Regions from separate parts of the Bacillus sp. FJAT-42376 genome, predicted to be linked through region 2. Evidence: riboswitches for the same ligand, from Rfam matches in the RefSeq annotation. Region 2 holds a riboswitch; each other region holds the start of a gene.
The links. Region 2 has a riboswitch for cyclic di-AMP ahead of CEF21_RS07095 (CBS domain-containing protein). Riboswitches for the same ligand answer to the same signal wherever they lie in the genome.

Region 1: linked by a shared signal. The riboswitch ahead of CEF21_RS19305 (dicarboxylate/amino acid:cation symporter) and the one ahead of CEF21_RS07095 (CBS domain-containing protein) in region 2 are both predicted to bind cyclic di-AMP.
Region 3: linked by a shared signal. The riboswitch ahead of CEF21_RS08245 (APC family permease) and the one ahead of CEF21_RS07095 (CBS domain-containing protein) in region 2 are both predicted to bind cyclic di-AMP.

The regions. Positions count from the first base shown of each region.
Region 1 is NZ_CP033906.1:3,826,566-3,831,067, reverse strand. It holds gene CEF21_RS19315 (twin-arginine translocase TatA/TatE family subunit) at 163-357, shown strand; gene CEF21_RS19310 (DUF6612 family protein) at 577-1,473, opposite strand; cyclic di-AMP (ydaO/yuaA leader) riboswitch at 1,681-1,820, shown strand; gene CEF21_RS19305 (dicarboxylate/amino acid:cation symporter) at 2,033-3,280, shown strand; gene uptA (undecaprenyl phosphate transporter UptA) at 3,420-4,016, shown strand.
Region 2 is NZ_CP033906.1:1,385,733-1,399,258, forward strand. It holds gene CEF21_RS07075 (hypothetical protein) at 1-285, shown strand, start outside; gene CEF21_RS07080 (DUF1761 family protein) at 327-716, opposite strand; gene CEF21_RS07085 (MerR family transcriptional regulator) at 845-1,609, shown strand; gene CEF21_RS07090 (NupC/NupG family nucleoside CNT transporter) at 2,188-3,369, opposite strand; cyclic di-AMP (ydaO/yuaA leader) riboswitch at 3,713-3,853, shown strand; gene CEF21_RS07095 (CBS domain-containing protein) at 3,998-4,408, shown strand; gene CEF21_RS07100 (MgtC/SapB family protein) at 4,434-4,895, shown strand; gene CEF21_RS07105 (hypothetical protein) at 4,916-5,152, shown strand; gene CEF21_RS07110 (hypothetical protein) at 5,176-5,472, opposite strand; gene CEF21_RS07115 (dimethylarginine dimethylaminohydrolase family protein) at 5,636-6,478, shown strand; gene CEF21_RS07120 (MDR family MFS transporter) at 6,551-7,999, opposite strand; gene CEF21_RS07125 (nucleoside deaminase) at 8,207-8,665, opposite strand; gene CEF21_RS07130 ((Fe-S)-binding protein) at 8,769-10,103, opposite strand; gene glcD (glycolate oxidase subunit GlcD) at 10,100-11,512, opposite strand; gene CEF21_RS07140 (CdaR family transcriptional regulator) at 11,614-12,714, opposite strand; gene CEF21_RS07145 (endo alpha-1,4 polygalactosaminidase) at 13,215-13,526, opposite strand, start outside.
Region 3 is NZ_CP033906.1:1,615,905-1,629,430, forward strand. It holds gene CEF21_RS08200 (phytoene desaturase family protein) at 1-1,373, shown strand, start outside; gene CEF21_RS08205 (phytoene/squalene synthase family protein) at 1,339-2,172, shown strand; gene CEF21_RS08210 (MFS transporter) at 2,416-3,561, shown strand; gene CEF21_RS08215 (phytoene desaturase family protein) at 3,685-5,160, opposite strand; gene CEF21_RS08220 (lysophospholipid acyltransferase family protein) at 5,176-5,832, opposite strand; gene CEF21_RS08225 (carotenoid biosynthesis protein) at 5,801-6,586, opposite strand; gene CEF21_RS08230 (immunoglobulin-like domain-containing protein) at 6,757-7,581, shown strand; gene CEF21_RS08235 (immunoglobulin-like domain-containing protein) at 7,702-8,526, shown strand; gene CEF21_RS08240 (hypothetical protein) at 8,569-8,694, opposite strand; cyclic di-AMP (ydaO/yuaA leader) riboswitch at 8,835-8,979, shown strand; gene CEF21_RS08245 (APC family permease) at 9,113-10,939, shown strand; gene CEF21_RS08250 (histidine phosphatase family protein) at 11,176-11,748, shown strand; gene CEF21_RS08255 (SDR family NAD(P)-dependent oxidoreductase) at 11,830-12,636, opposite strand; gene CEF21_RS08260 (GDSL-type esterase/lipase family protein) at 12,661-13,350, opposite strand; gene CEF21_RS08265 (TetR/AcrR family transcriptional regulator) at 13,362-13,526, opposite strand, start outside.

The DNA.
Region 1 (4,502 bases), 1.8 Mb from region 2:
AATGCATTTTAATCCAAGCGTCAACAGGTAAAGATAAATTCCTTGAATTCCCTTTAATTGAGTGAACCGTCAGATTTTTCTTAGAATTAACTTGGAATTCTTAAGGAAATCGCCTATAATTTAGGCAAGAGTGACAAACTGTAACACAAAGGGGTTTTATAGATGGGCAGTTTGGGGTTTGGAGAAATTTTACTGATTTTAGTAGTGGCGCTGCTGCTATTTGGTCCGAAAAAGCTGCCGGAGCTTGGTAAGGCGGCAGGAAGGACCCTGCGCGAGTTTAAAAATGCTACACGGGGTATGATGGACGAAGATGATGAGAAGGCAGCCAAAAAAACAGAAGAACGGGCGCGGCCATAAATTCAGCAGCTTGCATATGCAGGCTGTTTTTTTGCACGCTGCTTTTATTTTTTCTTTCCGCCCGGGACCTTTTCTTCCACCCGGTTATCTTAAACATTCCCGAATAGGGCTTGGTCTAGCGCCGGGATTTCCCACTGTGCTGCCCATCCGCTTCTGCAAACAAAAACAGGGAGACGCTGTCGTCACCCTGTTTTTGAGAGCCTCCAGACAGCCCCATTCTTATTGCTGTTTTTTAGCAGTATCCATTACTTCCTTTGGAACAGACAAGCTGTTTAATTCGTTGAATTTGTCATACGTCCCATTCATTGACTGGTTCATCGTGACTGTTTTTCCATCCAGATTCGTGGTCATATTCAGATCAACCACGGATGCTTTTTGCAGAAACGTTTTTTTATCAATGGTGTAAGACATTTTTAAGCCGGTAATTTTGACGGATTCACTATTTGTTCCGAGAGCCGCCGCCGCTTCGTTGACCATATCGCTATATAGACTTAAGACTTCCTCTTTTGCTCCATCTATGGAAATAATATATTCATTCTCGTTTTCGGTCATATTCAGATCCTTAGCCACTTCTTTTAAAGACATAAGTTCATCTGTCGGCTTAGGCTGGCCTGTCATTAAGGAGCCAGGTGAATCCTGCATCATCCAGCCCGCCCCGTTTTCAGACGTGTAAGTAGCGTCTTCGGTCATATATGTTTCTGACTTAATCGTCTGGCCGTTTGATTTAAAGGTATCTGTTGAATGCATGACAAAAGGCTCGTAATTGCTTTCAGTCATTAATGTACCGGTTACATCCAATTTTGTTTCGCCATCATCAATTTTCTGATTGACGTTCATCGCACTAGAATAGCTTTTAACCTCATCATAAGCGGCAATGGATTTTTCCAATACTTGATCCGCATCCAATTTTTCATCCTTTGCCTCTGTGGCGGCAGGCGCCTCGTCCTCGGCCTCTTTGCTTTCAGCTTCCTTATTTTCAGTTGCCTCTGATTTGCTGCCTTCTTCCGTTTCAGCCCCTTCAGTCTTCTCTGACTTCTCGCTGCCTTGGGTTCCGCAGCCGAATAAAGCAAGGGAAAGCACCATGAATAGACCTAATAATTTTGCCGTTGTTCTCAATCATTCCACTCTCCAATTCAGTTTTTAAAAAAATCAATTCACTAGAATTTTCTTACCCTAACAAATAATGGATGAAACTACCGGAAGTCCCGGATTTATGATAAAAAATTCTATTAATGGGGAATATGCCAGTAAAAAGGCTCATGATTTAGGAAAAAATTAATAATTGCAAAATAACAAACGATTTGTATATAATGAAAATACAAGTCCATATAAGCGCTTAATCCCAATAGGGAGCGGGGGAACCATACAGTGCAGCGGCACTAGGGGTGAATCCTTTTTAAAGGTAGGACATTTCTCTTCGTCCGAATCCGACAGCTAACCTCGTAAGCGAGAAGAGATTCTTAACAGGAAAATCCTGTTTTTAGGCATTGTGACCTTATAGGCCGTGAGAGAACTCTTCTCACGGCTTTTTTGCGCGCTTTCCTATTTAATAGACATCTGCATCATTGGATGACGGCAAAAGCTGATTTAGAGCATGCGTTTGCTGTTAACTTATTTTGGGAAAAGATAGGGAGCTATAATAAATTCAAACTATTCGAACAACAGGAGGTAATCTATGAAACTGGCTACTAAAATTATTATTGGTTTAATCGCAGGTGGAATTGTCGGAATTATCTTGAATATTACATCCCCCGAATTGTTCAAGCAGCTGGATCTGTATCTTTTTACTCCGCTTGGCAAAATCTTTCTTAATTTAATCAATATGCTCGTCGTGCCAATCGTCTTTTTCTCTATTACATTAGGAGTGGCCGGATTGGGTGACCCGAAAAAGCTGGGAAGAATCGGGGGTAAGACCATTGCTTATTTCCTGTCTACTACTGCGATCGCAATCGTTATCGGTCTTGTACTTGCATTGGTTATTCAGCCGGGAAATGTGGGAGAGTTTAATACACAAAACGCTGAGTATAAGGCAGAGAAGGCTCCTTCTGTAGCTGATACCCTGCTAAACATTTTCCCTAAGAACCCGATTGAGGCCATGGCAAGCGGTGATATGCTTCAAATTATTGCTTTCTCCGTCTTTGTAGGATTTGGAATTGCCATGCTTGGCGAAAAAACGGCTGCTCTAAAGAAAGTGCTGGAGCAGGGAAATGATTTAATGATGTACCTTGTAGGCATTGTTATGAAGTTCGCTCCATACGGAACATTCGGATTAATTGCGACTGCAGTTGGAAGCCAGGGGTTTGATGCAATTAAAGCGATGGGGCTATATTTCATCGTTGTCGTCCTGGCCCTTGTCATTCATGCGTTCCTCACGTATGGCTCAAGCATTATGTTTTTAGCTAAAAAGAGTCCGATTTGGTTCTTTAAGGGATTCTCTCCGGCTATGACCGTTGGATTTAGTACTTCGAGCAGTAATGCGACTCTGCCGGTGTCAATGGAGACAGCGCAAAAAAATCTGGGGGTTCCGAAACAGATCAGCGGCTTTGTCCAGCCGCTTGGCGCAACAATTAATATGGATGGCACAGCGATTATGCAAGGGGTAGCCACTGTATTTATTGCCCAGGTATACGGGCAAAACCTTACCCTCACCCAGCTGCTGACCGTTGTGCTCACAGCCGTGCTTGCGAGTATTGGGACAGCAGGTGTTCCGGGAGTAGGTTTGATTATGCTTGCTCTTGTTTTAAACTCAGTCAACTTGCCGGTAGAGGGAATTGCCCTGATTCTTGGGATCGACCGTCTTTTGGATATGGCACGTACAACCGTTAACATTACTGGTGATGCTGCTTGTGCTGTTATTGTAGCCGAGTCCGAGAAAAAGAATGGAAGCCTGCCTCCAGATCAAAAAATGGCAGGAAGTATGTAATAGATAGTGAAAATGCCTGCAGTTTAATCCGCTGCAGGCACTTTTATTTTGGTTTTAAAGTTTCGCAATAAATGGTTGAATACTTGTCTGCTAACGACGTATAGTAGACTATAGGTCGTTGAGGACAAAGGAGTTCGTTATGAAAGATTTCATTTTTACGATATTGCAGGCATTGGCTGATTTAGGTTATTTCGGAATTGCTATTGGATTAATGATTGAAATCATCCCCAGTGAAATTGTTCTTGGATATGGAGGATATTTAATTTCATTGGATCGAATAGGATTTGCAGGTGCACTGGCAGCGGGCGTAATTGGCGGAACGCTTGCTCAGCTTTTTCTGTACTGGCTTGGCTATTATGGAGGGCGGCCGCTTCTCGAGAAATACGGAAAGTATCTTTTGATTAAGAAAAAGCATCTTGATTTATCTGAACAGTGGTTTGAGAAATATGGAACAGGGGTTATTTTTTCAGCGCGCTTTATTCCCGTTGTAAGGCATGCTATTTCTATTCCTGCAGGGATTGCTAAAATGCCGGCATGGAAGTTTACCCTTTTTACTGTCGCCGCTATTATTCCATGGACAGTCCTTTTTCTCTATCTTGGAATACAGCTCGGCAGCAACTGGATGCACATCAAAGAAGTTGCCCAGCCTTATATGATTCCGCTCATCATCATTTTCATTCTGGTGATAGCAGTTTATCTCTTCGCGAAGAGTTCAAAGAAAAGGAAAACGGTTTAGAGGCTGAGACATAACTAAAATTGTTGTCCTTATAACCGAATATTTCTTTTGAAAAAGCACTGTTAAACTTGGCTGTTGATTTCCGCAGCAGTCGTTCGCTTTCCGCGGGGCGGGCGGTGAGCCTCCTCCTGGCTTCGCCACTGCGGGGTCTCACCTGTCCCGCTGCTCCCGCAGGAGTTTCACGCCTTCCGCTCCAATCAACAGGTGTTAAAAATCAATAACATGCTTTAACTTAGTCTTTTAATAAACATGAAAAACAGTAAAACCGAACGATTACGAAGCTCTATACAAGAGTTTCAAATTATAGTTCGGTTTTTTTATTAGCCGTAAACCATTTGTCCCAGCCTCTTTTTTTCGTTGTAAATGAAAGATAAATGAAGATAATTAGAGCCTGGTTAAGTATTTATAGGGTTAAGGAGTGTAAACAGGGGAAAATAACAGGAGAAGGGCAAAAAAACTTCTTTTTTCCTCTTTACTATAAACCGC
Region 2 (13,526 bases):
TCGGGAATTGTCCTGGACGGCATCTTCTATCCTTTCAAGAACATCAAGGAGTATGAAATCGAGAGAATTACTCTTCCTCATCCCCTTTACGGGCTCCACAGCCGTCTTAACATGTCCTATAAACTATCAATCAGACGGAAAAATAAATTCAGCCAGGATCATTATGTAGTGATTGAGGATCAGGAACATCTTAATCGAATGACTGATTTATTGGATCAGCAGGGAATCAAGGGTAAAACAAACCAAATTCATGCAGCAGTTAAGGATATAACGAGTCATCAGTAATGTTTAAGAAGGGATTCGCTTCCGTGCGAATCCCTTCCTTTTCAGTTCAGCAGTCCGTGCAGCCCGCCGAGCAGGGTGAAAATCACGAGATGATCTCCAATGGCAATGAACATCGCTTTTCTGCTCATTAAACCAAATAAGGAATTCTTTACATAAACAAGAGAGATGAGAAGGCCGATGATGAAGCCGATTCCCAATCCGGTCAGCAGACTGCCGGTCCAAATGGACTGAACAAGGATGGCGGTTAAGAACGAACTGATAAAAGCAATAACAACTGAGACCGCATACTTTATTGGGCCCCGGGTCTCGTTCTTCGAGAATTCTCCCTTTTCCTTAAGCAAAATAGAATAATACATGCCGCCATAAAGGATATAGAGGACAGCACCTGCAAGTACGGATACATAATGGATATGAGTCCAATCAATTAGCATGTTAATTCTCCTTTCATTCTTTTCCATTATGAAGATTTCGATTGGGAATCTCTACATTTTTTTAAAAACACCTATTGACCTTTACGCAGCGTCAACGTGTAATCTGAATTCAACAGGAGGGAAGAACGATGGAATATACGGTGCAAAAGCTCGCTAAACTGGCAGGGGTTACGGCCAGGACCCTTCGATATTACGATGAAATTGGCATTCTAAAGCCGGTAAGAATGAATGCATCGGGGTATCGGATTTATGGTACAGCGGAAGTGGATCGGCTGCAGCAGATCCTCTTCTACCGGGAGCTTGGGGTGGCCCTGGAATACATACGGGAAATTCTGGATGATCCCGGTTTCAGCGGGGGGAAGGCGCTGATCGAACATCGTGAAAAACTCCTGGAGAGGCGAAAGCAGCTTGATTTGCTGATCGCAAATGTTGAGAAGACCATTTCAGCAAGCGAAGGGACAATGGATATGCAGGATCTGGAAAAGTTCGAAGGATTTAAGAAAGCAAAGCTTGAGGAAAATGAGGTGAAATACGGAAAGGAAATCCGCAGCCGATATGGGGATGAAACCGTCGACCGTTCCAATGAAACCTTTCAAAACATGACTAAAGAGCAGCATGAAGCAGCGGTGAAACTAGAGCAGGAGATGAAATCCGTTTTGGCGGAAGCCTTTATAACAGGCGACCCAGCGGGATCCGCTGCTCAAAAAGCAGCAGATTTGCATAAGCAGTGGCTGAGCCATTATTGGCCGGAATACAGCAAAGAAGCCCATGCAGGACTTGCTGATATGTACACGGAAGATGAACGGTTCAAGGCTTACTACGATGAGCAGCAGACCGGACTCGCTGAATTTTTGAGGGACGCGATACATGTTTATACGGGTCAGAAAAAGTAAGATTTGGATGCACGAAGTGATGACTTCGTGCATCTTTAGGTGGAGCCAGCAATTCGTAGTTAGAAGTCAGCGATTGAGGATGGTAAGTCAGCAATTCAAGGTGGAGTCTGCAATTCAAGGTGGAGTCTGCAATTCAGGGTGGAGTCAGCAATTCAAGGTGGAGTCAGCAATTCAGGGTGGAGTCAGCCATTCAAGGTGGAGTCAGCAATTCAGGATGGCAAGTCAGCAGTTAACGCTCAGAATTCAGCAATTAGTGCTGGGAAGTCAGCAATTAAAGGATAAAAGTCAGCAATTGTAGCTGGAGAGTCAGCAATTAACGGTTAAAAGTCAGCAATTAATATCAAAGGGTCAGCAATTACATAAAAAAGTCAGCCATTCTCAACCTAAAAATTAGGTGCAGCGTGTTGTATTTCAGAGGATTCAGCATAAGTCAGCCATTTTTCATTATAAATAAGAAAAATTCATCATAAATGCCAAAAATTTCATCATAAATAAAAAAATTTCATCATAAACGAAAAAGTCAGCCCGATTCTCCACCAAAAAAAAACGATGCAGCGCAATAGCGCCGCATCGTTTGATTAAAACAACAGCATTCCAACGATTGCTGCGGATAGGAAGCTTACCAATGTTGCACCGTAAAGAAGTTTTAGTCCAAAGCGGGCAACTACGTTTCCTTTTTGTTCGTGCAGTCCTTTCACCGCACCGGTAATGATACCGATGGAGGAAAAGTTGGCGAAGGAGACGAGGAATACGGAGATGATGGCGGTTGTCCGGGCAGACAGATCCGTCATTTTCCCAAGGTCCAGCATGGCAACAAATTCGTTGGAGACAAGCTTCGTCGCCATAATGGTGCCGGCTTGTACAATTTCTCCCGCCGGAATTCCGATGATGAAAGCAAATGGTGCAAAGACGTATCCGAGCATGGTCTGGAAGCTGATTCCGAAAATGATGCTGAACAGATCATTGATGGCCGCAATCAGGGCAACGAAACCGAGAAGCATGGCTCCAACAATAATGGCGACTTTAAAGCCGTCCATAATGTATTCGCCGAGCATTTCGAAGAAGGTTTGTTTTTCCCCTTCCTGCACCTCGATGAAGTCTTCGCTGTCTGCGACATCGTAAGGATTGATGATGTTCACGATGATAAAACCGCCGAACAGGTTCAGGACAAGGGCCACAATGACATATTTAGGATCGATCATTGTCATGTATGCACCAAGAATGGAGGCGGATACGGTCGACATAGCGGAAGTGCACAGTGTATACAAACGGTGGTCCGGAAGATGGCCGAGCTGTTTCTTAACCGAGATGAATACTTCGGATTGGCCGAAAATGGCAGATGCCACCGCATTGTAGGATTCAAGTTTCCCCAAGCCGTTCACTTTGCTTAAAACCAATCCAAGATACTTAATGATGATCGGCAGCAGTCTGATGTGCTGGGCAATCCCGATTAAAGCTGAAATAAAAACAATCGGGAGAAGAACATTTAAGAAGAAAGGCATCTCTTTCGGATTGGCGATTCCACCGAATACGAAGTTGATCCCGCTTGCTGCATATTCCAAAAGTTTGGTAAACAGAGCTGAAATCCCATTGATAATGAATAACCCAATCCCTGTATTCAAGAGAATAAACGTTAGAACGATTTGCAGCACAAGCATAATGATTATAGGTTTGTACTTAATTTGCTTTTTATTGTTACTCGCCAAATACGCAAGCAGCAAAATGATGACGATTCCAACCAGTGAAATAATGATACTCAAAGCAGCAACCTCCTTATGTAATAAGCCTGATGATGACGAGGGTTTGAAAGAGTGTACAGTTTATCATTTCCCAAACAATCCCTAACTTGTACAAATCCGCAGCAAAAATCTTTTTGTCTCTCTGCTGCTTTTTTGCCCTTTCCTATTATACTGGTTTACAGACAATAGGGAAGGGGTTATGGAAAGAAAAATGAATTCGTTTTCTTCCTTTCGCTTATATTTTCAGAAAAGAGAAGGACTGGCAAGCATACTGGAGATAACGGAGAATAAAACGCAAACATGATCAATAATAGTCAAAATCTCACATTTACATAGGGCAATGGGAGGGAGTAATATAGACATGCAAATATAGTGGCTTAATCCCGTGCAGACGGGAACGGAGGAACCAATTTTTCGGGGCTAATTCTGCTTATGCAGAAAGGATGAAGCACTCTTTCGCCATCCTGCCCGTCAGCTAACTTCGTCGGCTAAAGCGAAGGAGGTCTTGAGACCGCCTTATTACAGGGGCTTTTTTTGCTGTCTTTTTTACACAGCAGACCGGAAGCCGCGCAGGAGGTCTTTTTGTTATGGAATAAATGAATAGAAGATGAATGAAGATAAGACTTGATATAAAGGAGTTTCGATACAAATGAATATAGCCTTTTTCTTAATTCCAAAAAAAGAAGTGGTCCATCTGCCGATTCATGCAACGATGCGCCAGGCATTGGAAAAAATGGAGTATCACCGATATTCGGCTCTGCCGCTGTTAGATGAAAAGGGAAAATATGTGGCAACGCTGACGGAGGGGGATTTGCTGTGGAAAATGAAGAACACCCCCAATCTAAGCTTTGACAGCACACATAAAATCAGCCTTAAAGAGGTCGAAATGCATAAAAAAAATGAACCGGTTTTGATTCATGCAAAAATGGAGCAGATTATTTCCAGGGCAATGGAGCAAAATTTTGTTCCGGTTATTGATGACCAGGGAATTTTTATCGGCATGATCCGGCGGAGAGAAATTATTGAATACTGTGCGGAACAGCTTTTTAACAAAATTTAATGAGTTCGATAAGGGGAAAGAATAAATGGAACTGGAAATGATCGCGAGGCTTCTGACGGCACTGTTTTTAGGAATCATCATTGGAATTGAAAGGCAATGGCATCAATGTTTAGCAGGCCTTAGGACGAATGTGCTCGTCGCCGTTGGGGCTTGTCTTTTTGTTCTTCTTGAAGCACTGGGAGACGGCCATTCCAGTATGAGAATTGCGGCACAGGTAGTTAGCGGGATTGGCTTCCTTGGTGCAGGGGTCATTTTAAGGGAAGGGCTGACAGTGAGAGGGCTTGATACAGCAGCGACTCTTTGGTGCTCGGCCGCAGTGGGAACACTTGCCGGGTCAGGATTTTTGCTTCTCGCCGCTGCGGGAACAGCGGTTGTAGTGGCTGTGAACAGCATTCTCAGGCCGATGGCGAAATGGATTGATCAGCATCATAAAATTCCTGCTTCCCAGAAAGTAATGGCAAACGATAAAATATATATGCAGAAATAAACAGAAACAGGGGGACTTTTATGGAGAAGAGATGGAAGCATGAGGACCGTTTGTTTGAAACACTGTGGGAAGCTGAATTGTGGGCAGATTCCATTGCCAATGAGATGTCTGCGAAGCTGTACGATGGATACTCGACACCTGATCACAAAGTAGCGTATGTCCTTTCTTTTCTTCTGGCTTCTGATTCAGGAGCTAAAATCGGGACCGAGAAACGCTCTGAGAACGGCTCTTTTCTATATAAAGTCTGGATAGAATAAGAAGGGGGGCATTCACCCCTTCGTTATTCAACCCCGTCCGGATAGTTTTTCACCCAGTTTTTATCCCCTTTATGGCCGATATCCTCTGCTGTTTTTTCAAGCTCCGTTAAAATGATTTGTTTCACTTGATTAATCGTTTCGAAAAATGTCCGTTCCTCATCCGGATTCGGCTGAATTTTCGCTGTGGCATTTACCCCCACATAATGGCGGTGCTCCTCAATGAGATGATCAAAAGCCTCAAAGATGTGTCCTGTTAATACAGCGATATTCTGATGTTTTTCCGGAAGGTTCTTCTTTAAATTTTCAATTCGGTTATACATATTTAATCCCCGTTCCTATTATGGATTTACCCATTATTATGCGCTTGATACAATCATTCATATACCCGAATATTCAGGCGCAAAATCCCGTCAGAGTCATGAAACCCCATAAAGAGGGAAACACTACTTTTCATACATTCCCGTATGAGGAGGACCTGAAAAAGTGAAGACCATACAACCGAGCTGTTCCAATGAATTTGCCGCTCTAAGAAGCGTTCTGTTATGCCCGCCGGTATATATGAAAATTGAAGACATTATCAATGAAACCCAGAAGGAATATCAGGATGAGGAGCTCGATGCCGGAAAAGCAGTCAGGCAGCATAAGGAATTCGTCCGCATTTTGGAGGAGCATGGAATCGAAACCCATCTTCTGGAACCGGACGAACGGTTTCCTGAGCAGGTATTCACAAGAGATATCGGCTTTACGATCGGCCGCACATTGTTTATTGCGAATATGGAAATGGATATCCGCCAGGGGGAAGAGGGCGTATTGAAGGCCTGGCTCGACCGGGCAGAAGTAGATTATGTGGATTTAAAAGGTTCCGGAATTGAAGGCGGAGATGTTCTGATTAACGGAAAAACGGTCTATGTAGGCATCAGTGAGAGGACCTCGGCCGACAGTGTAAAGATGCTCGAGAGCCATCTTCCCGGCTATGAAATACAGCCGATTCCGATTAAAAAGGAATACTTGCACTTAGATTGTGTCTTTAACATGATTTCAGAAAAGGAGGCGCTTCTTTTTCCGGAAGCGCTGGAGCAAAAAGACATTGATTGGATTAAGTCCCGTTTCGAAGTGATTGAAGTGAAGGAAGAAGATCAGTTCAGGCTGGGTGTGAACGTTTTTTCTATTGGAAATAAAAAAATTATTGCCCTTCCGCTCAATACGCACACAAATGATCGGTTGAGAGAGTGGGGATACGAAGTAGTCGAAACGGATTTATCGGAAATTATTAAGTCCGGAGGAGCATTCCGGTGCTGCACGCTGCCGCTAAGGCGGGATGGGTAATGTCCTTAAAATCATTCTAAGGCCGCAAAAAAAGGCTGGTCCGGAAGCCATTTGACTTCCGGGTCAGCCTTTTTATAGCGTTTCCTGCACGGCATTGTCTTTTACCTTCACAAGCAGCCATGACATTCCAAAGCTGAGAAGGGCGAGAATCAGCGTTCCTCCGTAGATAAAGTGAACACCTGATGCAAGGATTCCCTGCAAGCCTTCCAGTTGTTCCGCCGGCACATTCCCGTGGTCGAAGGACGCGTTCAGGTTAAGATTGCCTTTCCCTGCCTGGGAGAGTGTGACCAGATTAAAAATGGTTCCAAAAACGGCTGAACCGAGTGTCTGGCTGAAGGTGCTGATGAATGTGTTGAGTGCAACGGCAGATCCTCTTTTATTTGAAGGCACGGACCCTTGGATGATCAGCATAAAAATGGGGGTGATCAAACCCATACCGAGACCCATCATTCCAATCGATGCATAAATGAAAAACTCGGGTGACTGGGCGGACAGTGAAAATAGAAGAAAAGCGCCGGCGCTTAAAATGGCCGTTCCCATCGTAATAATGGCCTGGGCTTTCAGGCGGCCGACAAGGTTTCCTGCAATAATTGATCCAAACGTCCAGCAAACCGGCATCGGCATGAGAATGAATCCTGCGGCTGTGGCGCTTTTCCCCAATACCCCCTGGCTCCAAATCGGAAGGTAGATGGTAATGCTGATAATGACGGCTCCGGTGAGAAGCGTCAGCATGTTCACAATGAGCACCCGCTTGTTGGAAAACAAATTGAGCGGGATAATCGGTTCTGCGGCTCGTTTTTCGATCCAGACAAATGCCCCGTATACCGCCAAAGCCGCTGCAAAAAGGCTGATTATGACCGGGTTGCTCCAATCCTGAGACTGGCTGCCGGACAGGAGGGCATAAAGAAGAGAGATCGTTCCGATGGAAAACGCCGCTGCGCCCAAATAGTCGATGCTCTGCTTTTCCTTTGAGGCGTCTTCCCTGTAAAACTTCAGGAGCATGACTAAGGCAACCAAACCAAACGGAAGATTCAAAAAGAAAATATAGCGCCAGGACATCGTATCGACGATAAAGCCTCCGAGAAGGGGACCAAGCACGCCCGCCACTCCCCAGACGGCGCTGATCCAGCCCTGTGCTTTGGCGCGGTCTTTCGTTTCGGTATACAAATCCCCGATAATGGTCATCGTTACCGGCATGACAACACCGGCACCAAGACCCTGGATGGCGCGGAAGATAATCAATTGCTCCATCGTGAATGCAATACCGCACAGAGCGGCCCCAATTAAAAACAGGATAATGCCAAACACCATAATTTTTTTCCGACCGAATAAATCGGCAAGCTTTCCGTAAATCGGAGCGGAAACCGCTGTAGCCAGCATATAGACTGCATACACCCAGCTCACCAGTTCAATTCCGGATAAATCACTTGTGATACGCGGAATCGCCGTGCTGACAATCGTTCCTTCCATTGCGGCAAGAACGGTTACGAGCAGCAGGGCGCCCATAATTTTTTTCCTCATGTTAAAATCTCCCTTACACCATGACAATAAAGAAAAGTTTACCATTAAATTTAAGATGATTGGAAGAAAATCAGCTTATTTACTATAAGGCTCTGTTCAAGACAGAAGTTGATTTTTAACTAGAACGGAAGGCGAGCGCCCTCAACGGAAATCAACAGCCAAGTTTAACAAAAAAAAGAGAGGGAAGATGCATTCCCTCCTTCGTTATCATTCTTTCAGCTTATGGAACAGCTCGTAAGGGTTTTCCGCATCCTCTGCTTCAGCCTGCCAGATTGGAAGGGACTGCTGTCCGATCGGAAGGGCAAGCTGTTTGTAAATCGGAGCGGTTGAAAAGCCAAATGGCTCCGCATCCTCGTTTGAGTAGGCGAAATACACTTCTTTGATTTTACTGAAATACATAGCGCTTAAACACATCGGGCAAGGCTGTCCGCTTGCGTAAACGGTACAGCCGGATAAATCAGATGTTTCAAGTGTTTTTGATGCGCTGCGGATGGCCTGGATTTCGGCGTGGGCGGTTGGATCGGACGTTGCGGCCACATCATTTACCCCTTCTGCAATCACTTTTCCTTCTTTCACAATAACAGCGCCAAATGGATTTCCGCCATGCCCGGATACATTTTTGCAGGCGAGTTCGACGGCCCTTGTTAGATAACGAGTCGTTTCCAAAACGTTCCCTCCTGAATTTTTGATTTACTCCAGTCATTCCCTTTGAGAAGAAAAGTTATGTCTTTCAGCTGGTTAAAGCAGAGCATTGGAAAAAACCTCAACGTTATTCATGAGGTTTTTTCATGGCTTCTGCCAGCAAATCGGCCAAATGCACGGCTTTTACTTTGCCGGAAAGGCCTTCCCGTTCAATTCCAAGCTGCATTTGGAGAAGACAGCCGGGGTTGGCGGTGACAATAATGGCTGCCTGGGAGGCTTTTGCCTGCTCCATTTTATGGTCTAAAATCTGCATGCTCATTTCGGATTCAACAATGTTATAGATTCCCGCCGATCCGCAGCATCGGTCTGCATCCTTCATCTCCCGGAATTCAGCGCCTTTAATCGCATGGAGGAGGCGGCGCGGAGCAGAAGAGGTGTGCATGACATTCCTCAAATGGCATGAGTCCTGGTACGTCATGATGGCCGGCGGAAGGGCTAGCGGAATAAGCTTGTGAAAATCGCATTCAATCAGTACCTCAGTAAAGTCCTTTAGCTTCGATGAAAAGGCTTTTGCCCGATCGTGCCAGTCCGGTTCATCGTGGAGAAGATGATCATATTCAATGAGGAAGGCTCCGCAGCCGCCGGCATTTGTGATGATGTAGTCCACGTCCAGCTCCTCAAAGGTTTGAATATTCCGTTTCGCGAGCTCTTTGCCTTCCGCTTTTTCGCCGCTGTGCCCGTGAAGCGCGCCGCAGCATGCCTGGTTTTTCGGGATGACAATTTCGCATCCGGCCGCCTGAAGGAGTTTAGCGGTCGCATTATTTGTTTCCATAAACATGGTGTCCATCAAACAGCCGCTGAAAAAAGCGACACGTTTAGCGGTCTTTCCGCTGGATGGCAAAAATTCCGGACGGTTTTTCATTTCTTTCATCGTCGGAACGGAAGGGAGCACTTTTTCCATCGTCGCAAGCGTTTCAGGAAACAGCTTCATCACGCCTGTGTTCCGAGCGAGCTTCTGCAATCCTGAACGCTGGTAAAAGCCAAGCAGACCGGTTACATGTCTCATCCGGTTCTGGTGAGGGAATAAATGATGAAAGGCAGCCTTCCGCATGACCCGGACAGGCAATGAGTGCTTTTTATTTTGATTGATAATATCCCGGGCTTCCTCAAGCAAATGCCCATAGTTCACACCAGAAGGACAAACCGGCTCGCATGCACGGCAGCCGAGGCAAAGATTCAGGGACCGCTCCACGTCTTCATCCGGTTCAATCAAACCGTCGACCACGCCTTTCATCAAGGCAATCCGTCCTCTTGGTGAGTGCGCTTCGTCAAAGCCTGATTCAATATAAGTCGGGCAGGAGGGAAGGCAAAAGCCGCACCTCATACAGTTCAGCAATTCATCTTCATTCATGCGCTCTTTGAACTGTGTCTGGATTTTTTCGCGTTCCTGTACCGTTGTCATGATGACACAACCACCCTTTTTCTTGTGTCCTTCGCAAATACTTTCCCTGGATTCATGATTCCGTTTGGATCAAGGGCCTGTTTGACAGCCTTCATAGCATGAATGCCTGCCGCTCCGAGTTTTAATTCAAGATACGGCGCCTTCATTTCCCCGACGCCATGTTCACCGGTAATCGTTCCGCCAAGTTCAATGGCCTTTTCGAAAATAGCGGCAAACGCTTGTTCCACCCGTTCCATTTCATCGTGGTCCCGTGCATCGGTTGCAACCGTAGGATGAAGGTTCCCGTCGCCGGCATGGCCGAACGTGCAGATTTGTACATTGAATCGTTCGCCTATTTCATTAATCGCGGCCACCATCTTCGCAATTTCTGATCTTGGAACGGTCGCGTCTTCCAGAATGGTTGTCGGCTTCAGACGGGCAAGCGCGGACAATGCGGAGCGCCTTGCCGTTCGCAGAGCCTCGGCTTCTTCAGCTGTTTTGGCCAGCTGAACGGAAACAGCCTGCTCCTGCTTGCAGATGTCCGCCATTTTCAGCATATCTCCTGAAACGAGATCAGCCGGGCCGTCCTGTTCGATGAGAAGGACCGCTTTTACATCCGTCGGCAGTCCGATTTTGGCAAAGTCTTCAACCACCTGCAGTGTAGGCTGATCCAAAAACTCCAGTGTAGCCGGAATGATTTTATTGGAGATAATTTTAGAAACCGATCTTGCTGCGGCCTCCAGATCCTGATAAAGAGCAAGCATCGTGCTCTTTGTCTCCGGCATTGGAATCAGCTTTAATGTTGCTTCCGTCATGATTCCAAGCGTCCCTTCAGAGCCTACAAACAACCGGGTGAAATCATACCCGGCCACATCCTTCGCAAGCTTTCCGCCTGTCCGGATGATGTCTCCATTGGCAAGTACAATCTCAAGTGCCATGACGTAATCACGGGTAACACCGTACTTTAATCCGCGCAGCCCTCCGGAATTTTCGTTGATATTCCCTCCGATCGTGGAGATTTTCATAGAGCTTGGATCGGGAGGATAAAACAGTCCGCGCGCCTCGACTTCATGGATGATATCCAATGTAACGGCTCCAGGCTGGACCGTCACAGTCAGGTTTTCCTCATCGACTTCAAGGATTTTGTTCATATGCTTAAATAAAAGCACAATCCCCCCTTCCGTCGGACAGGTGCCTGCGCATAGGTTTGTACCCGAACCTCTTGGTACAATCGGGACGTTGTATTGTCCGCAAAGCTTTACCACCAGTGACACTTCCTCAGCAGACCTTGGTGATACGACCGCATCGGGCAGCGCCTGAAAATTCGGTGTTGCGTCATACGAATACACAAGCCTGCTTGCCTTCGAGTCCTCCACGTTGCTTTTGCCGACAGCATTTATCAGTTTTTCTTTGAATTCTAAGTTCAGCATAGCGATCCCCCTGTAAAGGTAAGCGTTTTCTCTAAGTATAAAAGAAAGCGGGTCCCGCCATCTATGTAGATTCCTCTAAAAATAGTGGTGGAAACCCGCGTTTATTTTGGATGTTTATCCATAAAGATGACAGCCAGATAGAGAATGAGAGCGTCATTAAGCCTGGAAGGGTTCAGTCCTGTCAGATCTTCGATTTTTTTCAGCCGGTAATGAAGCGTATTAATATGGATATGAAGAGCTTCGGCTGTTTTCTTTAAAGAATGATCCATTTCAAACAGCACAATCAATGTACGCAGCAGGTCCTCCTCTGGCAGCATGGGGGCGAGGGTGCGTTCTATATACTCTTTTTTCGTTTCAGAAGAGATGTCACCGAGCAGCATTTCAATCGTCAAGTCTTCATCGAAAATAATCCGCTGCTTCCCCCGAGGTGAGTTCAATGCGCGCTCTGCCTGTGCATAGGAAGCAGACAAATCAGCGGAGGGGACAGCCTTTCCGGCTCCCATCAAAACCCGGGTCTGAAGCTTTTCCTCCAGATACTCGTGAATGGCTGCAGCCCGGCTTCTCGCATATGCCTTGTCCCCAGCCTGAAAGACCATCACAATCCGGTTGTTGCCCCATTGGACAAAAAGATCGGCCGGGTAACTGTTCTGCCATGTTTGAATCACAGAAGCAATGTGTTTAAAGTGGAGATCTTCATCGGGCAAAACGGCGATCGCCGCCATTCGCGGAACGGTTAGATCTACATTCAGCATCTGGGCGCGGTCCATAAAAGACGGAGTCCATTTCTTCAGCTCAATCCAGTCAAAAACAAAGGCTTCCCGGGTCCGGGCTTCCCAATTTAATTGGTCTGTATAGTAATTTTCGTTCACAAGAAGCTCAGTCATTTTCCGGATGACTTCTCCGAAAGGGGATATGTTTTCAGGGATCCCGGTGATGCCGATCACGCCGGCCACTTCTCCCTGAAAAAATACGGGAAGGTTGATTCCCGCTTTGACACCCGCAAGTGTCTGTTCATCTTCTTTGGAAATGATGACCTTGCGCTTTTCGCGCGAAGCCATTTTCGCCCCTTCATGGAAGTCGCCCATCCGGCTGTCATCCGTGCTTGCAATGATCGTTCCTTCAGGAGTTACAACGATTACATCCTCCTCAATCACCTTTTTGACTTCTTCCACAATTTTAGCGGCAAGGGCAGGCAGCAGCATCGTACATCCTCCTTTTCAATTTCTTCTGCGCCCATTATACCAAAGACGGCTCTTGCGGAATCATCCGCGGCAGGAAATTATGCTGGAGGTGGTATTGGGTCCGGTAGCTGGAGGTGGTGGGTGGAAGTGGCGGGTGTTAGGGAGCGGTTGATGGTTGGAAGTGGCGGGTGTGATTGGGAGTGGTCAACAGGGACAGGGTGCCAGTCCCGCTCTGCTTCACCGCAGCGGGGGAAGGAGACCAGGGTGTGCCTAAGCCTTGCAGCACAAGGACTTGCAGTGGAAGGTGCCAGAGCTTTCGTACGGTAAAATATCAGGGGACTGGCACGGTGCCAGTCCCGCTCCGCTTCACCGCAGCGGGGGAAGGAGACCGTGTGCGCTTGAAGCCTTGAAGGACAAAGACTTGCAGAGGAAGGTGCCAGAGCTTTCGTACGGTAAAATATCAGGGGACAGACCCCGGCCGGGCCCGGCATTTTTATCTCTGCTTTAACAGGCCCCATCTATCACCATTCCTCATACCCGCGCGGAGCATAATAATGAATAAATCCCTGATCCTCAGATAGCTGTTCACTTTTTCTCTTCTCTTTTTCGGATACGGTAAAGATTTCTATTTCATAGTCTTCGGCCAATCGGCGGGTTTTCTTCATCCACTTTCGCGACCAGTCATCCATCATGATTTCAGAATACTGAAAGTCCTCCCACATAAAACCGTCAATGTAAGGAGCTGTCTTCTGCAGGGTTCTCATCCCCCAATTCTGAATGACGGAAATCTGGCGGCTCTCAAGCTCTTTCAAGAGTTGAATCAGTCCCGTCTG
Region 3 (13,526 bases), 230 kb from region 2:
ATGTAAAAGAAGGAGAATACAAAATAGACGAGGGGCCGACCATCGTTCTCCTCCCGGAGATGCTCCAGCGTATTTTGAGAGAAGCCGGGATTTCCGACAGCGAATACGAACTTGTCTCACTCGATCCTCTTTATAAGCTGCATTTTGCAGACGGAACCACCTATTCCAAGTATTCGGATTATGAAAAGCAAATGGATGAACTGAAAAATCACTTCCCCGGAGAAGAAAAAGGCTTCCAGCGGTTTATGAAGGATATGGATACGAGATTCCGTCTCGGGAATGATCAGTTCCTTGAGAAAACATTTGTTGACCGCCGTTCTTTCTGGACGCAAAACAACATTCGCACGCTGATGAAACTCAAGGCGTACCGGAATGTGCATCAATCCCTGAAAGCCTATTATACGGATGAGAGGCTTAGACAGGCATACTCGCTGCAAACCTTATATATCGGAGGGAACCCGTTTGAATCACCGGCGATTTATTCCCTCGTTTCCTACAGCGAGCATAAGCATGGCGTGTATTATATGAGAGGCGGATATGCCCGGCTAGTGGAAGTGCTGGAAGAAGCCCTCATCCGGAATGGTGTGGAAATCAGAAAAAATGCGCTCGTCCAGTCGGTCAAGTCGGATGGCGTGAAGGCTCAGGGGCTGTATGTAAACGGGGACTATCATGAAACGGATTACCTGATCATGAATGGAGATTTTCCTTCGGTGACCCATATGCTTGAGCCGTACGCTCCGAAACGGGAATATGTTCCCTCATCCGGCTGCCTGCTTCTGTATATGGGGCTGGACAAGGTGTATAATGAGGCAAATGTTCATCAGTTTTTTATGGGATCTGATTTTCAGCAGCATATGCATCAAATCTTTGTATCAAAGGAAGTTCCGTCTGATCCATCCATCTATGCGTTCCATCCTTCAATTATTGATTCCTCGCTTGCACCAGAAGGGAAAAGTGTGCTGTATGCACTCATTCCGGTCCCTTCAGGAAGCCATATTGACTGGGATCAGCAAAATGAATTTACAGACCGAATTATAGAAACACTGGAAAGAAGAGGATTTCCGGGCTTGAGAGACCATATTGTCTGGAAAAAAGTAAAATCACCGAACGACGCGAAAAGAGAAGGGCTCTTTGAAGGGGGCAGCTTCGGACTTGCTCCAACCCTGTTCCAGTCCGGAGTCTTCCGTCCCCAGGTCAAACCTTCCAAATTGGAGAATGTCTATGCAGCAGGTGCTTCCATTCACCCGGGCGGCGGAATACCGCTCGTGATGCAGGGAGCAAAAATGATGGTATCCGTACTAATGGAAGATGCAAACATACACAAAGGGGTGAGCTTAAGTGGAAAACCTGAAAGAAGCGTACGCACAATGTGAAGAACTCATTAAAATCCATTCCAAATCCTTTTATAAAGCATTTTCACTCCTCCCAGCAGAAAAGAAACGGGCGGTATGGGCTGTTTATGCTTTTTGCCGCACGGTGGATGACATTGTAGATGAAGGGGCAGAGCCTGAAAAAGAGCTTCAGGCTTTTGAAGAAGACTTCAGACGCTTTTTAAACAGGGAGCATGACCGCAACCACTACATATGGCTTGCTCTGGAAGACACATTCAGCCGCTACGATATGGATGAAGAAGCTTTCTGGGATATGATCAAAGGCCAGAGAATGGATTTGACAAAAACAAGATATGAAACACTGGAGGAAGTGTTCGACTATTCCTACCATGTGGCAAGCGCCGTCGGCCTGATGCTGCTGCCGATTCTCGCTCCGAGGAAAAAGGAGACGCTCCGCAATGGTGCGATTGCCCTTGGCATCGCCATGCAGCTCACCAATATTCTTCGCGACATTGGCGAAGACCTTGACCGGGACCGGATCTATCTTCCGAAAGAAGTCCTTGACCAGTTCGGGTACAGCGAATCAGAACTTGAAGCAGGCATCATTAATGATTCATTCATTTCCGTCTGGGAGTATCTAGCCTTTGAGGCAGAGGCCTACTACGAAGAAGCGATGGATACGATTGATTTATATCCGCTCCACTCCAGAACACCTGTGAAAGCAGCGGCCTTTTTCTATAAAGCCATTTTGAATAAGGTGCGCGGCAACCATTACCGGGTTTTTGGAGAGCGCAACTATGTCACACAGGATGAAAAAATCTCCATCCTTTCACAAATGTAAAGGAAGCGTTCAAAGGACGCTTCCTTTTTGTTCGGAAAGGATTCGTCATGTTTGAACGGTGGGGATTCCTGAGCGATGAAAGGCAGAGGAATAATGAAGGGAAAGAAAGAATAAAAAACGATAAGAATACAAAAAGGAGGTCTGTAGGATGATCCGGAACAAATCGAGCAGCTGATTTTGACCGAACGCACGAGGTCCACCCTGATGATGATTCCAAATTTGGATCATCAGGAGGGGGATGCAATGAAAAATACCGGCAGGCTTCTCGCCATTGCAATGGGCGAAGGGCTCGTTTTTGCCTATGCTGTGGAGCGGCTCTTTGCTGAATCGCGCGGTTTATCCATTGCCGATATGCAAAATCTGATTATATTTTATGCGGTGATCAGTGCCTTGCTGGAAATTCCGTGCGGTGCATTAGCGGATGTTTGGAAGAAAAAGTATGTGCTCGCAGCCGGATTATTTATCTGTTATTTTGAGTTCGTATGTTCTATATTTTCCTATGACCTATATGGGTTCGGCATCGCCTATTTGGCGGCAGCGATCGGCGGTTCGTTAAAGTCGGGTGTCACTGAGTCTATTCTTTATATGTCTTTAAAGGAACATGGCAGGGAAGAGGAATATGTAAAATGGAACGGCCGCTGTCACTTTGCTGCCAATGCGGTTCTCGGACTTTCTGGTATAGCGGGGGGCTATCTGGCGTATTACACATCCTATGAAATTCCTTATTGGCTATCATTGCTCGGCTTCCCGATATGTCTTTATTTTGCCCTCACCCTGGAGGAACCAGAAAAAGGATTATCAGAAAAAAAGGATCAGAAAAAGATACGGAGTCAGCTTAAAGCGGGCATTGTCTATGCATTCACAAGCAGAAGATTGCTTGTCATAATTTTGGCAAGCGGCATTTCCGGATCGGTTCTGCACAGTGAGCTGCACGAGATGAGTATGCTTGTTTATCCGGAAATCGGGATTGCGGTTTTGTACTTTGGATACATCAGCTTTTTGATTACCGGTTCAAGTGCTGCGGCAAATCTCCTAAGTGAGAAGTATGAAAGCCGGGGATGGGGGCTAAAACCGGCATTTGCTGCTGCGGCAGCGGCCATTTTCCTTTTTGGCTTTGTTCAGCATTGGAGTGCTGTTCTGTATGTCATTGCCGCTATCGCAGTCTTGGAAATGATCAGCCCTATCCTCTCAGCCCGGCTGCAGGAAAAGGCATCCGATGAATGGCGGGTTACCGTGACATCGATAGAGGCATTCACAGGCAATCTGCTGAGCATCGTGATTGGAATGGGCTTTGGCTATGCGGCAGACCTGTACGGTGTTCAGCTGGCCTTCCAGCTTTTGTCCTGTATTCTCCTTGTGCTGCTCCTATTTAGGCTGAATCCTGAATAGCTTGCTCTCAGTGTCCTGTAAAAAAACCTGCTTCAAAACAGAACCCCGGAAAGCTCTCAGCCTTCCGGGGAATCCTCTTCCATCATTTCTCTCAGACATTGAACTTCCAATCATTCAGACTCCTCATTTTGATCTCCTGGCAATCTCCTCCGCCACATTCATCCCGCTGATTGTCACCATCGGTGATCCGCCACCCGGATGCGTGCTTCCTCCTGCGAAGGAGAGGTTCTGTATATCGGCAGGGAAATTACTTGGCCTCATAAAGGCATCCCATTTTTTATTGGCAGAAATGCCGTATAAGGCCCCACGGTACGCTCCGAACGTATCCTGAATATCAAGCGGTGTGAAGATCCGCTCCTCTCTGATTCTGCCGGTAAGAGAAAGTCCATGGTCCTCCAATTTTTTATAAATAATAGCTTTATAGCTTTGCGGCGACACTTGAAGCCTTCCATCCTCTGTGAGAGGCGGGGCATTCACCAGGATGAACAGATTGCTTCCGTCCGGGGCCTGTGATGGGTCCGTATAAGCGGAGTTGCTGATATAGATGGTTGGATCGCTGCTATAGGCCTGTCTTTTGAAAAGCTCATCAAATTCACTGCGGTAATCGTTTGAGAAAAAGACATTATGGTGGCCCAGCTGGTCAAATTTCCCTTCGGCGCCGGCCGTTATGACAAAAGCAGAGATCGAAGGTGCATACCCGTTTCTTTTTTTATCCGTAAAATGAGGCCTGTCTGATTCTGCGACAAGCTCCGGGAACGCCTTCAGCAGATCCGCGTTCAAGATCACCTCGTCGGCAGTCAGCTCCTGTCCGTTTTCAAGCAGAACCGTGTTGATTCGTTTGTTGGAAACCTGCAGCTCCTGAACCTTCGTGTTCATGATAAACTGGACACCCATTTCCTGGGCAATTTTATAAAAGGACTCTGCAATCTTCGTATTTCCGCCTTTCACATAATACACACCCTGTACAAGCTCCAAATAGGCAATCATCGCAAAGGTTGCGGGAGATTGATAGGGAGAGGAGCCGATATAGGTAGCGTATCGGTTGAATGCCTGAATCACCTGTTCATTCCCGAAGTATTTTCTGAAAAAATGATCCATGGTCTCCAGCGGACGGACGCGCATAAATGCATAGCTGAGACTTGGAGAGGCGTAATCCATCACGCTTTTAAACATTCTCGGGAAAAAGTGTGCTTCTGATAATCGGTACAATCTTGAAATCTCTTCAAGGAACCGCCCGTAGTTCTTATGTCCCTTTGGATCCAGGTCCTTCAGCTGCCGTTTCATCGCCTCTTTATCACTGCTCAGGAAAAAACGGGTCCCATCCGGAAAGTAATTGACCGTATGCTGTTCAAGCTTGACCATTTCCAGAAAGTCTTCCATCTTTTTTCTGGCATGCCGGAATACTTGTTCAAACACCTGAGGCATGGTAATCGTATTCGGCCCGAAATCGAACTGGTACGATCCGAGCATGACTGGCATTAATTTTCCGCCGGAATGGCTGTTTTTTTCCGCCACCGTTACGTCCCAGCCTTTGCTTGCAAGGGTAATGGCTGCAGACAATCCGCCAAGCCCGGCTCCAACGACAACCGCCTTTTTCATCGTATTCCTCCTTTCTTATAGAACATTTCGGAAATCTCCTGTCTTTCCGGAAATCACCTTGGCCCGGAGTCCGTCGAGCTGAACGGTAAAAAGCTCCTCCAGCCTATATGTCTTTTCTTTCCGGCTTCCTGTAAGGCTTGAATAGGCCAAAGGCTCGCCAATCTGTATGTATAGCTCCTGTTTTTTCTCAGCTCCGAATGAATAATAGAGGGCAATCGGCAGAATAGGAGTATCCGGACTTTTTTCAGCGATGGCGATAATCCCGGATAAAAACCCAAGCGGCCTCTGTTCCAGGTGCTTTTCATCCCCCTGTGGAAAAATGGCGGCACTTTTCCCCTCATTCAGCAGCGTTCCTGCGTATTGGACCGAATGAATGATTTCCCGAGGATGATCACGGTTCACCGAAAAAGCTCCCATTTTTCTGAAATAAGGGAAATCCTTTAAGCCTTTTTCATGCATCATGACATGGAAATCGTGTTTCAGCACCGTCCGGTTCAGATAGTGCAAAACAAGGCCGTCCCACCAGGAGCTGTGGTTGGAGCACCACAATGCATGATCAGGGAGGGCTGAAGGAGCCATTATGAAAATCCCTCTGAAATGCTGCTTAAACAGCCTGTTCACATATTTGGAAAAACCAAAATCAAACCACTTGCTTTTGCTGGCTTCGATCATGTGAACCCCTCTTTACAGATAAAATATAGACAGACAGGACAGCAGCGGCAGGGATTACAGTGAACGCAACCGCAAGCCATAGGAAATGAATCGCTGCGAGCAGGACAAACATGAAGAGCACTAAAAAGTAAACAAGAACAATCCTGTTTTGCCAGAGCGGGACCTGTTTGAATGTCTTTTTCCCAGCCAGCTGAATGATCATATGCAGGACAAATGCGGTAATAAACCATCCTGAAAAATTCGAAAAGGGGATATTGTAATAGAAGCTGTCCGCTGTCCACACCCAATAGTTTTTCACTTCATATGCGACCGGATCAATAATCAAATCAATCATAACAGCAAGTAGAGCGCCGATGGCACTGAAGATGACCGCAGGTGCCTCAGGCAAAACCGCTTTTAACAGGGCATGGGATCCCGCTATTATCATCAGCCAGGCAAACCCAATCGCAATGGGAACGCTCATCAGCTGCGGGCCGAAGTCTCTCGTATAATAATAATCTCCAAACAAAATGCCATACTCCACACCCAAATGCTCAGCGAATATGGAGAGGAAGATGACCGAGAGCGATAAGGCCGTTCCAAGTGCCTTTCCGTATGTATGATAAAAATAAACGCCGCCTAAAAGACCGGCTACCATGAGAAAGACGACATTAGCCCATTCCAGCCAGACAGGCAGAATGTCAAATCCAAGCAATATAACACCGCAGCCGTACCAAATAAGAAAAAATACGTAAAGCCAATGATCCGCTTTCAAATTCTTCACCTCTTTACCGTCATTATAGGCAAAGGAGGACAGACAGCACAAGAAATGAGCGGTTAACGACCTTGGTTTTTGTAACTTTTTCCATTCGCGGCCGACTATTAGACGAAGGCAATGCTTCCTGACGGAGTATTTACTAACAAAGAAAAAGGGTGTGTGAATGAGTGAAACCGAACAAAATGATGGCCTTATTTTTGCTCTTAGTATTGGCTCTTTCCGCTTGTTCAAAAGAGGAAATCTCAGTGACAGCTTCTGCAGAAAGCAAGATCCCCTCGCAAATCGGAGCTCCCGGCAAAGAAAATGAATACTTTGTGTGGCCCGGCAACATTCACAAGCAAACAGAATACGGTCCGCATACAGGAAAGTATTTTAAAAGAAGGGGAGGCTTCCATTTTGACACCTCGGAATACATCCTGCCGCCCCAATCGCCTGTACAGTCCGTGCTAAAAGTCGCTTCCGCTGAGAAAACAATCCGGTATCAGCTGACGGAACGAGACCGGAATTACAAAAAAGTGAAGCTGATCGCGGAGAAAACAGGAAAAATGGAAAACTTCTCTGCTGTTTTGCCAGATAAAGAAAATGCGCTGTATTTGATTAGCATCGAAATTTTGGGGGAAGACGGTCAAGTCGAGGATACGGATGTTGAACTCATTTATGTGCCAACAGCGGAAATCAATGCAAAGGTGTCATTGAATAAAAAGCAGATCACGAAATCGGATACCATCCAATTGAAACTTGAAAATTTCGGTCCTCAGGAATTGTCAACGGGAGAAGGGTACCTGTTTGAAAAGTGGACGGGAGGAAAATGGGAACTGGCAAATCCGGATATGACGTTTAATGCTATAGGAATCAGTGTGCTTCCGGGGAAATCCCAAACCGTAACGCTGAATACAGCGAATTTGAGTTCGGGAAAATATAGAGTTGTTAAAGACGTTCGTAATGTTTTAAACATGGAGACAGACCTCGCGGCGGAATTTGAGATCAAGTAGTCACCAGTTCGATTAGACTGTGCAAAACGAAGCTGCCCCGCCATTCAGAGCCGGCCAGTGTGCGAAGGCAATCCTTCCTGACGGAGTATTTACTAACAAAGAAAAAGGGTGAGTGAATAGGTGAAACCGAAAAAAATGATGGCCGTATTTCTGCTCTTAGTATTGGCTCTTTCCGCTTGTTCAAAAGAGGAAATCCCAGTGACAGCTTCTGCAGCAAGCAAGATCCCCTCGCAAATCGGAACTCCCAGCAAAAAAAATGAATACTTTGTGTGGCCCCACAACATTCACAAGCAAACAGAATACGGTCCGCATACAGGAAAGTATTTTAAAAGAAGGGGAGGCTTCCACTTTGAGACCTCGCAATACATCCTGCCCCCAAAATCGCCTGTACAGTCCGTGCTAAAAGTCGCTTCCGCTGAGAAAACAATCCGGTATCAGCTGACGGAACGAGACCGGAATTACAAAAAAGTGAAGCTGATTGCCGAGAAAACAGGAAAAATGGCAAGCTTCTCTGCCGTTCTGCCCGACAAAGAAAATGCGCTGTATTTGATTAGCATAGAAATTTTGGGGGAAGACGGACAAGTCGAGGATACGGGTGTTGAACTCATTTATGTGCCAACAGCGGAAATCAATGCAAAGGTGTCATTGAATAAAAAGCAGATCACGAAATCGGATACCATCCAATTGAAACTTGAAAACTACGGTCCTGAAGCATTGTTTACGGGAGAAGGATACCGTTTTGAAAAATGGACGGGAGGAAAGTGGGAACAGGCCAGTCCCGATATGTCGATTAGAGATATAGGAATCAATGTTCTCCCCGGAAAATCCCAGATCATTACGCTGAATACTTCAGAATTGAGTTCGGGAAAATACAGAGTTGTAAAAGACGTTCAGAACATTTTAGACATGAAGGCGGACCTCGCAGCGGAATTTGAAATCAAGTAGTCTGGAAAGCCAGAAAAAGAGCATCTTTTCCGATGCTCTTTTTCATTGGTCCGCTTTTAGGGGCTCTTCATTTTCCTCAACGGTTTGCACGCCGTATAAATCTGAAATCTCTTTTTCTACCGCATCCAGAAATTCATCCGAAAGCAATGGCTTTTTTTCTTTGTTCATACGCTTCCTCCAATCATTTTTCCTATCGTGTATTCTTTCCGTTTTGCCATCAAAATATCTCATTTCTCTTCAGCTGAAAAAGCCGTAAAATTTTTGTTTACTTTTCCTAAATACGGGAGTATGATAATCAACGGTTTCATATTTCTAAACCGCTTAAACCATCATGGTACGGGGGACCCGTTTAATGGATAATCGTTATCCGAGGGGTGAATCCTTTAAAAAGGTAGGGCTACTCAATGGTCCGAATCCGGCAGCTAACCTCGTAAGCGTTATATGAGAAGGAAGGTGGAGCTTGTGAGACAGGAACATCCATGTCTGCAGGTCTGTTTTTAATGGCTTGCGGACATTTTTAATGGCTGAAAATCGTTTTTAGCAAAAATGGGCATCATAAGTTTAATTCTATATGGCGGTGAAAAGTTTGATTTCTTCAATAAAACGGTTACTAATCGGAAGGCCTTTAAAATCAGGGGAGCTTGGGGAACAGAAACTCAATAAGAAAAAGGCGCTCGCCATTCTGTCATCTGATGCATTATCTTCCGTTGCCTATGGTCCGGAACAAATTCTGATTGTGCTGATCACCATCAGTGCAGCTGCGTTCTGGTATTCCATTCCGATTGCATTAGGGGTTTTAGTCCTGCTGGCGGCATTGATCCTATCCTACCGTCAGATTATTTTTGCCTATCCCCACGGAGGAGGCGCCTATGTTGTTTCCAAAAACAATTTAGGAGTAAATCCCGGTCTGATTGCCGGCGGTTCCCTGCTGGTGGACTACATTCTGACTGTAGCAGTGAGTGTTTCTGCAGGAACGGATGCGATTACGTCCGCGTTTCCTGCTTTGCATGATTATAACGTGGAAATTGCGATTGTCTTTGTCATCTTGCTTACAATTTTAAATTTAAGAGGAGTAACGGAGTCTGCTTCTGTATTAGCCTATCCGGTCTACTTATTCGTTCTTGCTTTATTTATTATGATTGGAGCAGGCTTATATCATATTATAACAGGTCAGGTCCCGGCTGACGCACATACACCGATCGGCACACCGGTTGCAGGACTCAGTCTGTTTATTCTGTTAAGAGCTTTTGCATCAGGAAGCTCCGCTTTGACAGGGGTCGAGGCGATATCCAATGCAATTCCGAACTTTAAAAATCCGGCTCCGAACAATGCCGCGAAAACCCTTGTTGCGATGGGTACACTTCTTGCAATTTTGTTTACTGGAATTGTTTATCTTGCTTATTATTACGGAATTGTGCCCGCTGCAGAAGTAACGGTTGTTTCGCAAATTGCCGAGGAAACATTCGGCCGGAACTTTATGTATTACTTTATTCAAGGGACAACGGCCTTGATCTTAATTTTGGCAGCGAACACAGGTTATACCGCCTTCCCGCTCCTTGCCGTCAATCTCGCTAAGGATAAATTCATTCCAAGAATGTTTACGGTAAGAGGAGACCGCTTAGGCTACTCAAATGGAATCATCATCCTTTCTGTTTTTTCCATTATCCTGATTATCGCATTCAAAGGCCAGACAGAGCACCTCATCCCTCTATATGCCGTTGGAGTATTTATTCCGTTCACGCTTTCCCAGACAGGGATGATGGTGAAATGGCTGAAGGAAAAACCGGCCGGCTGGATCCCGAAGTTTATTATCAATACAGCGGGAGCGGTCATTTGCTTCCTTGTTACGCTGATTTTCTTCCTGACAAAATTTACACAGGTATGGTCGATTCTAATCTTCCTGCCGATTATCATTATCCTGTTTCACCAGATTCGCAAGCATTACGAAGCAGTGGGCGACCAATTAAGGATTACAACGTGCGAGCGCGCAATCCCAATCGAAGGAAACGTCATCGTCGTTCCGGTTGCCGGAATTACCCATGTTGTGGAGAATTCTTTAAACTATGCCAAATCCCTTTCTCCGGACCAGATTATTGCGGTGTATATCGCATTTGAGCGCGAAGATGAGCGCAAATTTGAAGAGAAATGGAAAAAGTGGCAGCCCGATGTTAGGCTCGTCACCCTGCAGTCCCATTACCGCAGCATCATCAATCCGCTTACCAAGTTTGTCGATACAGTCGAGAAAAAAGCGAGTGAATCCAACTATAAAGTAACAGTGGTCATTCCGCAGTTTATTCCGAAAAAGGGCTGGCACAATATACTCCATAACCAGTCCAGTCTGCTGATCCGTGCATTCTTGCTGTATCGGAGAAATGTAATCATTACGACAGTACCGTACCATTTGAAAAAATAACACGGAAAGAGGCCGATTAGGAAAGGCGGATCAGAGGCCAGCAGGGCCCTGGTCAGTTCTGCGCTGCGAGTCGGGTTCTTAGCAGAACTTCTTTAAATGATAATAAATAATAAGGCTTCAAATAGGATGAAATCGAAACGATTTCATCCTATTTTTTTTCTCCTGAAAAAAGCTGGTAAGCGTCATTTCCTTATTGTGGTATGGTATTCCCAGAGAGCGGACAGGAGGAAAAAAGAATGAGTACCTTTATTTATATGGTCAGACACGGTGAATCACCGAAGGAAGGAAAGGAAAGAACAAGAGCATTGACCGAAAAAGGGTATGCAGATGTGGAACGGGTAACGGAGATTCTGAAAGATGAGAAGATTGATGCAGTGGTATCGAGTCCGTATATACGGTCCATATTAACCGTTGAAAAATTAGCTGAACAAATAGGAAAAGAGGTTATTGTATTTGAAGATTTAAAAGAAAGAATCTTTTCTTCTGATGATAGCCGGGCAGCGGACAAAGAATTAATTCCTCTATTAGAGAGGTCATTTTTGGAACCGACATTCTCTTTAAAAGGAGGCGAATCCAATGCAGACTGTCAGAAACGAGCAGTTAGCGTATTAGAACAACTGCTCGTTTCGTACAGCGGGCAAAGAGTTGCAGTCGGAACACACGGGGCGGTTATGACCTTGATGATGGCGTATTTTGATAGCAGCTATGATTTAGAATTTTTATATAGCACCTCAAAACCTGATATTTACAGAATGGAGTTTCACGGGCATAAGCTAATCAATGTTCAAAGATTGTGGAGTGAAAATTGAAGCACACTCAGCAGAGTGGTGAAACCAGGCGTATCCGAAAGCTCAAAGCCAAACACCTGCTTGAGCTTTTCAGGTTTCCATTCAAGCAGATACTTTTGCCTTCCTGCTGACCCTGCAGACAAGCCGCATAAGGGATGAATGTGCAGCAGGAAAAAGGGTAAAGAAGACATCCATCGTTTTTCTGAGAGGCATTGGGCATATAATTGTCTTATTTTGGTGTACGCCTTTTAACGCAATCTTTGCAAATCTTTCGGGAGACATCATTTTTTGTTTCTTGAATTGTTCCATGATGAGGGATTTATCCAGTTTAACCGCTTCTGCTTTATTAAGAATCGGGGTGTCCACAAAGGCGGGGCAGAGGGCGGTCACCTTCACTCCGTATGCTTCTGCTTCATAATGAAGGGAAGTCGTTAACCCTACAACGGTATGCTTTGTTGCCGAGTAAACGGCTGAAAAGGGGGATGGACCAAGTCCTGCAGCGGAAGCGGTGTTTACGATATGGCCAAATCCCTGTTTTTTCATAATCGCATAGGCAATCTGTGTTCCGTGAATCACTCCCCAGACATTCACGTCCATCGTTTTTTTCCAGTGTGTCATATTCATATCAGAGAACTCCCCATATAAAGCAACCCCGGCATTATTAAATAAGTAATCGATTCTCCCATAATTCGTATACGTTTCATGAATGATTTTTTCCATGCAGCGGAGATCCTTTACGTCACAATAAACAAAGGCGGAACCGGTGATGGCTGCTTGAGCTTTCTTTCCCTCCGTTTCATTTATATCCGCAATGATCACAGCAGCTCCTTGACGGGATAATTCCAGGCACAGTGCTCTTCCTATCCCTGAGGCTCCGCCTGTTACAATGGCTACCTTTTTATTTTCCATCTCATCATCCCCTGACCGAAAGAGTTATAATGCAGCTTTTTTATTTTCCGCCTTAATAAGTTCTGCGTATTCGCCGGCTGTGATCTGGGCTCCCAGGCTGTTCAAATGGACGCCGTCAAGCGTTAAATGAAGACCTCTTTCTCTCGAGAGTTTATCAATCCGAGAAGGCTTTCGGTGGAAAAGAGCATCTGCCATTATCCGAGTGACTTTCACAGAAATATAGTCGGAGCTTGTTTTTTGAGCAAGATGATGCTTGAAAATTGTATGCAGGTCGAGACCGAGGAGATTAGGTTGTTTGTCCGCTAATGACAGGATGATGGAGGATAACGTTCTAAGCTGTTTATTTGCATGGCTTTCAGTGTCTTCACCAATTAAAGCCGGTGTGACCAGAATGATCTGTTTTGATGAGCCAAGTATGATTTCCACGCATTTTTTATACACTTCTTCAAATTCCTTCTCATCCTTTGCAGGAACCTGTGCCTGGGCGTTCAGCATTTTCGTATACACATCGTTTACACCAATCCAAAGAAAGGCAAGATCATAATGAGCAGGGAGCTTCTTTTTAGAAAGTCTGGAATAAAGGCTTAAGACTGTATCCCCGCCTTTTCCAAGGTTATCAAAACGGAACCCGGGAAACTGTTCTTTCAACAGCCTGGCAAAAGGGATACCTGGTCTTCCTTCGGTTAAACTGTCGCCAATCAATGCAATATGCATTTGTTTTCCTCCTAACTGGATTGGATGGATTTAAGAAATATCGAGGTTGCTTCATGAAAAAGAGGTTCCAGGGAAGCTGGCTCCTGTGTATTTGTGAGCTGGCACAGTCCTCCGAGCCATGTTCCGTAAAGTGCCGTCCATTGATCCGCGTTTCCATTGGACATAAATTCCCCATT